One region of the Brevibacillus sp. DP1.3A genome, then DNA from elsewhere that is predicted to be linked to it. Evidence: riboswitches for the same ligand, from Rfam matches in the RefSeq annotation. Region 1 holds a riboswitch; each other region holds the start of a gene.

Evidence for each region. A riboswitch is a leader RNA that binds a small molecule or an ion and turns the genes downstream of it on or off. The one in region 1 is predicted to bind cobalamin.
Region 2: linked by a shared signal. The riboswitch ahead of metE (5-methyltetrahydropteroyltriglutamate--homocysteine S-methyltransferase) and the one ahead of HP399_RS11155 (ABC transporter substrate-binding protein) in region 1 are both predicted to bind cobalamin.
Region 3: linked by a shared signal. The riboswitch ahead of HP399_RS20750 (ABC transporter substrate-binding protein) and the one ahead of HP399_RS11155 (ABC transporter substrate-binding protein) in region 1 are both predicted to bind cobalamin.
Region 4: linked by a shared signal. The riboswitch ahead of cobO (cob(I)yrinic acid a,c-diamide adenosyltransferase) and the one ahead of HP399_RS11155 (ABC transporter substrate-binding protein) in region 1 are both predicted to bind cobalamin.

The regions. Positions count from the first base shown of each region.
Region 1 covers NZ_CP085876.1:2,437,667-2,440,922, forward strand. The annotation lists gene HP399_RS11150 (MBL fold metallo-hydrolase) at 86-1,030, shown strand; cobalamin riboswitch at 1,182-1,332, shown strand; gene HP399_RS11155 (ABC transporter substrate-binding protein) at 1,488-2,483, shown strand; gene HP399_RS11160 (FecCD family ABC transporter permease) at 2,485-3,256, shown strand, end outside.
Region 2 covers NZ_CP085876.1:3,193,087-3,196,342, forward strand. The annotation lists gene nrdE (class 1b ribonucleoside-diphosphate reductase subunit alpha) at 1-370, shown strand, start outside; gene nrdF (class 1b ribonucleoside-diphosphate reductase subunit beta) at 426-1,376, shown strand; cobalamin riboswitch at 1,463-1,662, shown strand; gene metE (5-methyltetrahydropteroyltriglutamate--homocysteine S-methyltransferase) at 1,807-3,256, shown strand, end outside.
Region 3 covers NZ_CP085876.1:4,556,605-4,559,860, forward strand. The annotation lists gene HP399_RS20745 (FecCD family ABC transporter permease) at 1-715, opposite strand, end outside; gene HP399_RS20750 (ABC transporter substrate-binding protein) at 785-1,804, opposite strand; cobalamin riboswitch at 1,974-2,174, opposite strand; gene HP399_RS20755 (M24 family metallopeptidase) at 2,191-3,256, opposite strand, start outside.
Region 4 covers NZ_CP085876.1:5,417,269-5,420,524, reverse strand. The annotation lists gene HP399_RS24805 (LeuA family protein) at 1-262, shown strand, start outside; gene HP399_RS24800 (M15 family metallopeptidase) at 369-1,061, opposite strand; cobalamin riboswitch at 1,244-1,460, shown strand; gene HP399_RS24795 (hypothetical protein) at 1,417-1,596, shown strand; gene cobO (cob(I)yrinic acid a,c-diamide adenosyltransferase) at 1,624-2,172, shown strand; gene cobD (threonine-phosphate decarboxylase CobD) at 2,169-3,256, shown strand, end outside.

The DNA of each region.
Region 1 (3,256 bases):
TTGTTTTTCCCAGTGCGTCCAAAATAGGTGATAAAGTGTAAATATTCTCGCAACAAAATAACTTTTGAAAAGGAGGAGCATTTACATGCAATCATCACCGCCAATTTACTTAGGGGAACGCATCCATTTAATAGACGGTTTCGATATGGGCTGGGCGGAACGTACGGGGACATATGTGATCGCGGAAGAGGAGCTCACATTGGTCGAAACAGGGCCAAGCCCCTCCGTCCCATACATCAAGGCCGGTCTCGCCAAGCTCGGTTATACGCCGGAACAAGTAAAATACATCATCGTGACGCATATTCACTTGGATCATGCAGGAGGAGTAGGACTGTTTCTGAAGGATTGTCCGAACGCAAAGGTCGTCGTCCACCCGAAAGGTGCACGTCATCTCGTTGATCCGAGCCGGCTGATCGCAGGGGCGAGAGCGGTGTATCATGATGATTTTGATCGATTGTTTGATCCGATTGAGGCAGTTCTCGAGGAGCGGATTTTGATTCGCGGGGACGGAGATACACTAAAGATCGGGGAGAATTGCGTATTGGAGTTTCTGGATTCCCCAGGTCACGCCAATCATCACTTCAGCATCTACGATCCAGTAAGCCGCGGCATGTTCACAGGTGATACCGCAGGTGTACTCTATCCACAGCTTAAAAAGGATGGCATACACCTCGTGCTACCATCTACTTCGCCGAATCAGTTTGACCCGGATGCCATGTTAGCGTCTCTAAGCCGTTTTGAAGCGCGTAAGCTAAGTCGAATTTACTTTGGTCATTTTGGGATGTCAGAGCAGGTTGACGACGTGTACCGCCAAATACGTGAGTGGCTCCCCGTGTTTGTGGCGGAAGGAGAATCAACGCTTGCTGTTGGACAAACCTATGACGAGCTGTCTCGTAAGTTATTGGGACGAGTCTCGGATTATCTACAGTCACAAGGAATCAGTGGTGACCACGAAGTTTTCGAGGTACTCAAGCTCGATTTACAAGTATGCTCCATGGGCATTCTAGATTATTTGCACAAACGAGGGTAATAGCCTCCAAAAAGCTTTACATTTGCCTGAACTTTTTGTTCAGGCGTTTTTCATTTTTAGGAGGCAAGAAAGTATTGGCTTATGTGTTTGTCATTCTTTTTTCATCCAAGGAATGCTATGATGTAGGATGAGTCATGGACTGTGACAATTTCAAACGTAACAACAAATAGGTGCCTCGTCTTTTTAACAAAAAGATCGGGTGAAAAGGGAAGTCGGTGAAAATCCGACGCGGTCCCGCCACTGTAAATCGGCTCGTTCCTCAGCCGTAAGCCAGGAGACCTGCCTGTTTGTTTTAGTGCCTGTTGCCTTCGCGGAAAGGATCGGCCTATTTCAGGAAGCAGACCATCCTGTCTGTTTGCCCTGAGGTGCCGACCCTTTGATTTCCGAATGGAAGCAAGGGTCGATTTTTTTATTGGAAGGTACAGTCAATTAGACATGCAGAAAGGAAGTTCTACATATGAAACGTTCATTGCGATTCATGATCCCACTACTAGTTGCGGCGAGCCTCGCAGGTTGTGCGGGTAACGATAACAGCCAGCCAGCACCAGGTGGACAAACAAGTGCACCGCAGACAGCACCGCAAGAGAATGCGGCCGAGCAGCCTGCAAAACAAACAACGTATCCATTGACAGTCACGGATGCGACAGGAAAAGAAGTAACCTTTGCAAAAGCTCCTGAGCGAATCGTCTCAACATCACCTGCCGAGACAGAGATTTTGTTCGCATTAGGCTTGGAAGATCGGATCGTAGCTGTCTCAGACTATGATGATTATCCAGATGCGGCGAAGGCAAAGCCGAAAATTGGCGGAGTCGTCAAACCAAATGAAGAAGCCATTCTCGCTCAAACACCGGATATGGTCGTTGGTGGGATTTCGATGGAAAAGCCAGTGGCTGACAAGCTCAAATCTCTCGGAATGCCAGTCTATATTACCCATCCGACAAAGATGGACGACATCCTAAACAATGTTTTGGCGATGGGCGTTATCACAAATACACAAGAACAAGCTGAAAAAGTCGTCGAACAAATGAAGAAAGACATCGCCTACGTTCAAGAAGCAGTGAAAAATGTAAAACCAGAAGAGAAGAAAAAGGTATACCTGGAATTTTCCCCAGGCTGGACAGTCGGAAAAGGCGAATTCATGGACGAACTCATCACGCTGGCTGGGGCGACAAACATTGCCTCCGACACCGAAGGATGGAATCCGATCAGTGAAGAAAAGATTTTGCAAAACGACCCAGACGTCATTTTGTATGCGAGCGGAATTACCGATGAAAAGACTGGCGTCAAGCTGGAGGATATGATCGCGAATCGCAATGGCTGGGATAAAATGAAGGCGATCCGTGAAAAACAAATCTTTGGCATGGACCAAAATATTTTGTCCCGTCCTGGTCCGCGTATTACACAAGGCTTGATCGAAGTAGCCAAGGCGATTTACCCTGACTTGGTGAAATAAAATGAAGAAACGATTGTTCATATGGGGAGGAGTCAGCTGTCTCGTCCTTCTGGCATCAATAGTCATCAGCATCTCGATGGGGGCGGCACATCTCCCCATTTCGCAAGTATGGCTCATCCTGCTCCATCAAATCCCGGGCTTGTCTGAGTGGATCACCGTAACGTGGCCGGAGTCATCTGAGCAAATTGTCATGAAGGTTCGTTTTCCACGCGTTGTATTGGCTGTCTTAATTGGAGCCTGCTTGTCACTTGCGGGAGCTGGCTTTCAGGGAGTTTTGCGCAATCCGCTCGCCGATCCGTTTACGATGGGCGTGGCATCCGGTTCTGCTGTCGGAGCAGCCTTCTTGATCCTTTTTGGCTTGCAAATCAGCTTTTTGGGTGCATGGAGCACGCCTGTCGTCGCTTTTCTTACAGGACTCCTCAGTCTATGGATCGTCCTCGGACTCGCGAGCACGCAAGGAAAGCTGCAAACGGAGACCCTGATTTTGTCTGGTGTCGTGGTGCAGGCTTTTCTTGGCTCGCTCGTTTCCTTTATGGTGTCGCTATCTGACCAGACCGTGAATGAGATCGTGTTCTGGCTTATGGGAAGCCTATCATTTCGGGGCTGGGCCTTTACGTACGTCTTGATTCCATACTTGGTCATAGGTGGAATGGTACTTGTGAGCTATGCGCGTTCCTTGAACCTGTTTGCGTTAGGGGAGCGGCAGGCTGCGCATCTCGGCGTTCATGTGGATCGAACGAAGCTGGTGGTTCTAGTCGTCTCGACTCTCCTAA
Region 2 (3,256 bases), 760 kb from region 1:
TGCACCGACTCAGAGCATTTCCTACATTCAGAATGCGACTTCTAGTGTGATGCCAATCGTTGAGCATATCGAAACGAGAACGTATGCCAACTCGACGACGTATTACCCGATGCCGTACTTGTCGCAGGAAAACTATTTTTACTACAAATCGGCGTATGTAATCGATCAATTCAAAGTGATTGATCTGATTGCCGAAATTCAAGAGCACATCGACCAAGGAATTTCGACTGTGCTGCACGTGAACAGCAATATTTCAACCAGAGAACTGGCTCGCTATTACATTTACGCAGCGAAAAAAGGTCTGAAGTCACTCTACTATACCCGTACGAAGCATTTGACTGTAGAAGAGTGCATTAGCTGCGCTATTTAGTGAACTCGATTTATAAATGGAAAAGCATCAAGCAAATAGAGAAGAGGAACGCCATATGAAAGCAGTCAATTGGAACAGGCCGGACGACGATTTTACGATGACGTTTTGGAATCAAAACATCATGCAGTTCTGGACGGATGATGAGATTCCGCTGTCAGATGACAAGATGTCCTGGATGGAGCTCAGTGCGACTGAACGCGACACATATAAAAAAGTATTGGGCGGTCTCACCTTGCTAGATACGGTTCAGGGTGGAGTAGGGATGCCGAAGATCATGGAGCATGTCGATGGACTACAAAGAAAAGCGGTTCTCGCCTTCATGGGCATGATGGAGCAAATCCATGCCAAATCGTACAGTAGTATTTTTACAACGCTGGCATCGACAGAAGAGATTGACGGTATTTTTTCGTGGGTAGAAAACAATCCACATCTGCAAAAGAAAGCGGCCCTCATCTCGAAACGCTATCAAGAAATTGAGAAACCGAAAGACTTATACATGGCGATGGTAGCGTCCGTCTTCCTGGAAAGCTATCTGTTTTATAGCGGCTTCTTCTATCCGCTCTATTTGGCGGGGCAAGGCAAGATGACAAGCAGCGGGGAAATTATCGATCTGATTGTTCGCGACGAGAGCATCCACGGACTCTATGTCGGCGTTCTCGCGCAAGAAGTCTATCAAGGTCTGAGTGTGGTCGAGCAGGCCGCAGCAAAAGAGGAACTGTATGCCCTTTTGCACGAGCTGCAAGAAAATGAAGAGGCCTATACGACTTCGTTGTATACGGAAATCGGATTGGCTGAAGAGGTTCATGTGTACGTGCGCTATAATGCGAACAAGGCTTTGATGAATCTGGGGCTGGACCCGCTATTCCCGGAGGAAGAAGTGAACCCGATCGTACTGAACGGTATTCGCACGCAGACGAAGCAGCATGACTTCTTCTCGAAAAAAGGAAATGGTTATGTCCGCACGCTAAACGTAGAGCCGTTGACCGATGATGATTTTAAATTCTAGTATGACAAAAAATGGATTCTGTGTTACTGTATGAACAGTATGCTGCCCTGCTAGTTTACTGGGGCACTTCACAGAACCACGATAACTTCATAAGAGTGGGAACAGGTTCTTTGGTTATCAAGATCGACCAAGGATGAAAAGGGAAGTCGGTTAGAATCCGACACGGTCCCGCCACTGTATGAGGGGAGTCGGCACATTTATCAGCCACTGATCCAAACGGATTGGGAAGGCATGTGCAGATGATGATCCCAAAGTCAGGAGACCTGCCTGTTTCGACGACACTGCTTAACCTACGGGAGATAGGGAGGTGTTAGGATGCTGTGATCTCAGTGCTTATTTGGCATTTCTAACGTTCTTTTTGATCGTTGGAGATGCCTTTTTTATTGGGCGGATTCAAGTCAAGATCGAATAAAGAATGGAGAGGAAGCTCATGAAAAGCAGCAATTTGGGATATCCACGGATCGGGAAGAACCGGGAGTGGAAAAAGGCATTGGAAGCATTTTGGGCAGGCACTATCGATGAGGAAAGCCTGGTACAGCAAATGGAGCAAATCCGTCACCAAAACCTGTTGCGTCAGCAGGAAAAAGGGGTCGAGCTGATCCCTGTGGGTGACTTTACGTACTACGATCACATGCTGGATATGGCTGTGATGTTTGGAATGGTCCCCAAGCGTTATGAATACAAAGGAGGCCCGGTTTCTTTAGCCACATACTTCGCCATGGCTCGCGGTTCGAAGGAAGCTGTCGCCAGCGAAATGACGAAATGGTTTAACACGAACTACCATTATATCGTCCCGGAGTTCGGTGAACGACAACCAGCCATAACCGAGAATAAGCCTCTCCAAGCATATTTGGAGGCCAAGGAAAAGTTTGGCATCATCGGAAAGCCCGTCATTGTAGGCCCGTATACGTTTGTCAAATTGTCCAAAGGATATGAGAAAAACGAATTTGAGATCGTCGTGGATCAACTCGTTCCGCTTTACATAGACGTTCTCCGCGAGTTGGAGCTGCACGGCGTGGAATGGGTGCAAATCGATGAGCCTGCATTTGCACTGGATGTATCGGAGCTTGATCGCGCCATCATCAAACGTATCTATGCGCAAATCGGTCAAGCACTACCACATCTACAGTGCATGCTGCAAACCTATTTTGAAGCGGTGGATTGGTACGAGGAGCTGATTTCCTTACCAGTAAAAGGAATTGCTCTTGATTTTGTACACGGAGCGAAGCGCAATCTGACCAATCTGAAAACACAGGGGTTTCCAGCAGACAAGATTCTCGGAGCGGGAATCATCGACGGTCGAAACATATGGCGTGCGTCCATTGAGGAGAAGTGGGAGCTGATCAAAGAAATTTCCGAGATCGTACCACTCGAAAAGCTGTGGCTGCAGCCGTCCAGTAGTTTGTTGCATGTACCTGTAACGGTTGAAGCAGAGAGCGACTTGCCAGAGGAAGTCATGCCTGCATTGGCGTTTGCCGACGAAAAACTGGGGGAAGTACAGCTCTTAGTCCAAGGATTCCGATATGGTAAGTATGTCATTTCGAAAGAGATCGCCCAAAATGAAGCGGACTTGCTGAAGCTGGCATTATCTCCAGCGAGGAATCGTCGAGGAGTGCAGAATGCTTTACGTCAAATAGCTGCAGCAAAACTTGAAAGAAGTGTTCCTTATCTCGAACGTCGAGAGATTCAACAAAATACGTGGAAGTTGCCACTGTTGCCAACTACTACAATCGGAAGCTTCCCTCAGACGGCGGAGGTTCGCCAAGCCCGACAGCAGTTTAAAAAAGGGAATTGGACAGTGGAACAATACGATGCTTTCATTCAGGCGCAAATCAAGGAATGGATTGAGATACAAGAAGAGCTCGGTCTAGATGTCCTCG
Region 3 (3,256 bases), 2.1 Mb from region 1:
GAAGCTTGCGGAATTGTACCGTATTAACCCCTAATGTCCCCGCTGACTCCTCGCCCATCAACATCGCATTGAGCGAGCGATATTGGGCCATTAAGACGATGAGACAGATGACGACAATCATTGTTGGGATCGTCAGGTACTCCCATTTCCCACCAGCCAAACTACCACTTAACCAAAACAGGACCGTCCCAATTCCATGCTCATTTGGCGCTGAAAAAACAAGGAGACTAGTAATGGCCGACAAGATCGCAGATATCGCAATTCCGGCCATGAGCAGGCGTACCGTCGAGTTTTGTCCTCCGATACGGGATAGCGTAAAAATGAGAATGATTGACACAAGGGAGCCTGTAAAAGCGCCAAAGGATAGCGCATACTGCCCGTACATGCTGAATGCTCCGAATATAATCACCGAGGTAGCTCCAACCGAAGCACCTGAAGATACACCTAACACATACGGGTCAGCCAGGGAGTTGCGAACCAACGACTGGATCGCTACTCCCACGACAGATAGACCTGCTCCGACGATCGCCCCCAAAAGTACACGCGGAAAGCGAATATCCCAAATAATCGTTTGCTCCCCTTTGGACCAATCCATCTCAATCCATTGGGTCAATATCGGAATTTTTGATAAGGCGATTTTCCATACCGTTGTCGGCTTAATCTCCACTGATCCCAAGGTAACTGCGAACGTAATGGAGAGGAAGAGTCCGACCAGTAGAGTAATGATGATATAAGGTAACTTGATCTGTTGCAGTGCTATTCCCTCCCTTAAAAGGGGTGTACTCTATTTGAATTTATCCGGGTAGAGTCCTTCCGCCAAAATTTTTAGCGCAATCGGTGCTCGAACGCCTTCAGAAGCCGCAGACAATGGCAATACCATTAGTCGTTGATTTTTAATCGCCGGGATATCCGCCAGTTCTTTTTTTGTCAAAAGGAAATTACGTTTTTGCTCAACGGTTCTATCACCGTAGTCTACGATAATAATCACGTCTGGATTGCGACTCACTACTTGTTCCCAACTAACCTCTGCCCAACCCTTTTGAATGTCATCAAAAATGTTCTTACCGCCAGCAGTCTTGATTAAGGACGTCATGTAGTTGTTGGCTGCTGTGAATGGTTTGTCTTCCCCGTTGTCGTACACGAACACTTTAAGTGGCTCGTCCACCTTGCCAATTTTACTAAGCGTTTGGTCCATTTCACTCTTCATTTTGTTGATCAAATCATCAGCTTTGTCTTCCACACGGAAAATGCGTCCAATATTCGTAATGTCTGCAAACACATCGTCGATTGTCGGGCCAGGCATACTAGATGACGTTTGCAGATACGATTTGATGCCGACTTTTTCCAAATCCTGCATCGATCCTACGCCCTTTTCGCCGAATCCGCTTTTCCATCCGGCGTACACGAAGTCTGGGTTCGCTGCCAGCAGCACTTCTTTCGTAGGATACTTATCAGACAGTACCGGAATCTTGTCGTAATCTGCTTTTAACTCTGGAAGGATTTCATCGTCTAGGTAAGCGGTTCCGACCATTTTATCAGCAAGGCCCAATGTCAACATGATTTCGGTGACGTGTTGGTTCAATGTCACAGCACGCTCAGGTGCTGTTGGATAAGTCATTTCGATACCATTATTGGTGAGTGTTACAGCCTTGCCCTCTGCTGCTGGTGCAGCTGTTTGTTCTGTTTTGGCTGGAGCCTGTGTTGTCGTAGTGGAGCCGCATGCCGAAACCAAAAGCATGGCAGCTGTCATGATACCGAAAGCTAGTCCTTTCATTACTGTATGTGATTTGTTTGCCTTAACCATCTGTAATCCCCTTTTCTCTATGTATATGATGGGTTGAACCAAATCCTCCACAAAAAAAGCACCCCCCATTTCTATCGGGAGGTGCATGACAAACGTAGATATAGCTATAAGCAGGCACAAAGGCGCCCTTTCATAGACTGCTTCCACATCTGCCCCATCCTCGTGGGTCGATTTTAAATGATCGCATGGCAGGTCTCCTGGCTTACGGATCAACACACCCAGCTACCTTCCCATTTTTTGTCTCGCAAAAAACAGTGGCTATACGCTAGGCGCTCCTCGTTACAGTGGCGGGACCGCGCCGGTTTCTCACCGGACTTCCCTTTTAAGCTGACGGCATATGCCATCCAGCACCATTCGATACGTATTCAATTTTTACGATTTATTCATTAGTTGATAGAAGTCAGTTTTTTCGGGAACTGCGTGAGAATTTCAACGCCCGTTTCCGTAACCAATACATCATCTTCAATCCGCACTCCGCCTACACCTGGCAGATAGATGCCCGGCTCGATCGTAAAGACCATCCCTGGACGAAGCACTTCTTGGTTCTGGCTGTGAACAGACGGATATTCATGTACATCCATCCCAAGTCCATGCCCCAGACGGTGCATGAAGTATTCTCCGTAGCCTTTTGCAGTGATGACATCGCGAGCGGTTTTATCCAAATGCGCAAAGGTCACACCCGGACGAATCTCAGCAATTGCCGCTTCGTTGGCAGCCAATACTGTCTCGTAAATTTCTTGAAGCTGGGCACTGATCTCGCCTACAGCAAAGGTACGGGTAATATCGGATACATATCCGTTCGCTGCTACTCCAATATCAAACAAAAGCAAGTCGCCTTCTTGCACCTGGCGCGTTCCTGGTTTCCCGTGTGGCAGTGCCGACTTCTCCCCTGCCAATACCATGGACGTGAAGGATGGACCTTCCGCACCCAAGCGCTTCATCTGGAATTCCAGCTCAGCTACGATTTCCGTCTCGGTCATGCCTGTCTTGACTTTTTTCAGGGTCTCCCGCAAGGAATCCTCGACCAACTGAACAGCATGCTTCAGACGATCCACTTCATCCGCGGATTTGATCAAACGCATTTCACGCAGTGGCTCTTCCACGTCCACATAGCTCGACGCCAGAACAACTTGTCCAAGTGCTTCATAGCGCTCGACAGTCATATGACTTTTCTCAATACCGAGCTTCGTCAAATTCGCTGGTAACACTTGCTTGAGGATTTCATACGGGTTTTGGATATCCGTATGTGTATGGATATCTTGAACGAACGAAGCCTCTGCCGCTGCCTCACGATCAAGAGCAGGTACAATTAAAGAAGGTTTTCCCTCAGCAGGAATAACGAGACCCATAAAACGTTCATGCGGGTCTGTAAAAAATCCGGTCAAATAGTAGACGTGCTTGGGAGAGGTAATCAACACCGCGTTCAGCTCTTGCTCTGTCAAAAACGTGTGG
Region 4 (3,256 bases), 3.0 Mb from region 1:
AGACAGACATGCGCATCATTGTGACAGTGCCTTCCTCTTTTGGGGAGATGCACCTGATGGCACTGGTCTGGTGTGTCATGTTCAACTGGGTGAAGAAGAGAAGACTGTTGAGAGTCCAACAGCTATTTTTATCCCAGCAGGCGTCGAGCATTCCTATCACTATGTGTCAGGGCGCGGAACTTATACAAATATTGTATTGTCGCCTGAATACAACAAAAGCCTTTTGGTTTCAGCAGCATCTTCTGAAATACCAGTGACCTAAGAGGTACAGGAATTTGTTGAGTTTGAAGAGTGGGCGGCCATCTGGGCATGAGTACGGTATCGACCGGGCTCATGCCTTTTTCGGCTGAATACTTGAGTATTTGTGGTTACATCGACAAAACCCCGCCATAGATCGGCTCTTGCTGCGTTTTTTGTCCCCAGGTGCGCGTCCCATACTCGAAATGCCACCATTCTTTCGGATAGTTGACGAATCCGACAGTCGTCATCAAATGATACAGCAGTCGGCGATTGTCTCGAATCTCGATGTCCTTTTGTGTAGGCTGTACGAGTTCTTCATAATGCCGAGTTGCAGCCCTTTCACTGAAGTCATCGAAGGCTGTCCCCATCTCCAGCCAGCCATCAGGTCCTGCGATAGTCAGATCGACTGCGCCACCGGATAGGTGAGGGGACGGCTTGGAGAGGTCTGTTGTTGGATAAGCGACGAATTTGCTCAATTCTTCGGTGAGCGCGGGTCCTTCCTGCCAGCCTTGTGAAAGCAAGGCTTCACGGAAACGTTCATACAAGGATGCCTGTACCTCGAACGAGCGCCAGCCGTCCAACACGACGAGCTTGTAGCCAATAGGCAGTTGCGCGGCTGCCATGGCGAGCTTGCGTGCTGCCCCTTCTCGCAAAAAGGCTTCTGGCTGTGTTCCGGCATAGCCCTCGTGGTAGTAGGCTGGATAGACTGTGATTTGTTCACAGAGGGAAGAGAGGGGGATCATCGGTTCGCTGCATTCCTTGATCGGCAGTGGGCTGGGCAGGACCATGTCTGGTATTTTTGGAATCGGAGGAAATAGCATGACTGCACACCACTTTCGATTGTTTGCCAATAGGGTAACGAAAATTTTCAGGTAAGTAAATGGTGATTATCTTAAATTTTCTGCCAATAGACACCTGCGAGGAATCGGCAGCTTTTGCTTGAATCCTCGGTAGCTTTTGCTATTATTAAAGCAAGTGCTTGTCAACGAAACGAATGACATTTACATATGGAAGAGAAACAGGTCCTTGTTTTTGCGAAACCGATTCGCAGGAGCAAGGTTAAAAGGGAAGTTTGGTGAAAAGCCAACGCGGTCCCGCCACTGTAAGAGAGTAGCTGTTCTTCAAGGCACCATGCCATCCACTGCCCATCCGGGAGCGGGAAGGAGAAGAAGAGCGATGATCCTCGAGCCAGGAGACCTGCCTGTTTTTATGTTTACACTGATTTCCTTCGGGTCAAAGGAAGAGGTGAGGATTGTTGCTTTCGGCTATCCGCGCTTTGTTTTTCCTTACGTACTGGGGAAACAGAGCGCTTTTTTTGTTGGCTTCGGAAAGTATTTGGAGGAAACAACGGAGTAAAATACATCACTTTTTGAGGTGGTTACGATGGAGAAAAACGATAAGAAGCGGGGCTTGACCCTCGTTTACACGGGAGACGGCAAAGGAAAAACGACGGCAGCAGTCGGATTGGCTGTGCGGGCGACAGGGCGCGGAAAAAAGGTGCTGATGGTTCAATTCATCAAGTCGCCGGAGCGTACATACGGAGAAAAGATTATTTTCGATAAATTGGGCATAGAAATTGTGCAAATGGGTGTTGGCTTCACATGGACGAAGACACCGGAGGAGCATCGTCAGGCTTTGAAAGAAGCTTGGGCGTTTGCGAGCGAAAAGCTCTCTTCCGGAGCGTACGATGTCGTCATTCTGGATGAGCTGAATAATGCATTGGCGATTGACCGCTTCCCGATTGACGATGTGTTGCCATTGTCCGATGTCTTGGAAGCGATTCAAAACAGGCCAAGTCATATCCACCTCGTGATTACGGGACGGGCAGCAAAGCAGGAGATTTTGGACATCGCAGATTTGGTGACAGAGATGAAGCCAATCAAGCATTACTACGATGAAGGGATTCCAGCTGTGCTGGGGGTAGAGTTTTGACAAGCGCAGGTGTAATAGAAACATACGGTCATGGTGGAGACTTGCTGACCGCAGCGCAGCGCTTTGGTCGAGAGCCAGGGCAGTTTCTGGATTACAGTGCCAATATTAATCCGCTGGGGATGCCAGCAAGCGTTCGTGAGATGCTGCTGGCTTCGCTAGCTGCTGTAGCGCATTACCCAGACCCTGGACATCGTGTGTTTCGTCATGCATTGGCAAAACGGCTGCAAGTGCCGGAAGAATGGTTGCTGCCTGCCAATGGTGCAGCGGAGGCAATGGCATTGGCTATCCTCGGTCTTTCGCCGCAAACGGTTGGTGTAGTGTATCCTTGCTTTTCGGAATACGCGCAACTTTCCGAGCAGTATGGTGCTCGCGTCATTGGCTGTTTCGGGAAGGAAGCGAACGGGTACAAGCCCGATCCTGAAGAGCTGCACACTCTTTTTACGCAGTCTGATCTCGTATTTGTCGGGTCGCCAAACAATCCAACCGGAATCCTGTATCAACCGGATGAGCTGCGCCAAATGGCGGAATGGACGAAAGAGACCAATACGTGGCTCATCGTGGATGAGGCTTTTCTCGATTTTGTGGAGGAAGAGCGGCAGTATACATTGGCGACGCAGCTGGAGCGCTTTCCCCGTGTGATTTTGATGCGTTCGATGACGAAAATGTACGCGATCCCGGGATTGCGCCTGGGTTATGCGATTGCGCATCCAGATGTCATTGCGAAGATGCGCCAGAAGCAAGTGAGCTGGAGCGTGAATGCACTAGCCCTTTTAGCTGGAGAACTGTGCTTGCAGGAGCAGGCATACGAGAAACAGACGCGCAGGCTCATAAAAGCAGAACGTGCGTATTTGACTGATTGTATCCGTAGTGAGTTGGGCTGGCAGGTATGGCCGGGGGAAGCAAACTTTCTGTTGCTGCGATCGCCAGCAGGATTGCCAGCTGAACAATTGCAGGCACGGCTCGGCAAAAAAGGCGTTCTGATCCGCAACTGTGCGATGTATCCCGGTTTGACGGCACATGATGTGAGAATCGCAGTGCGTGGACGAGAGGAAAATGAACGACTTCTGGCAGCGCTTCGCGAGGT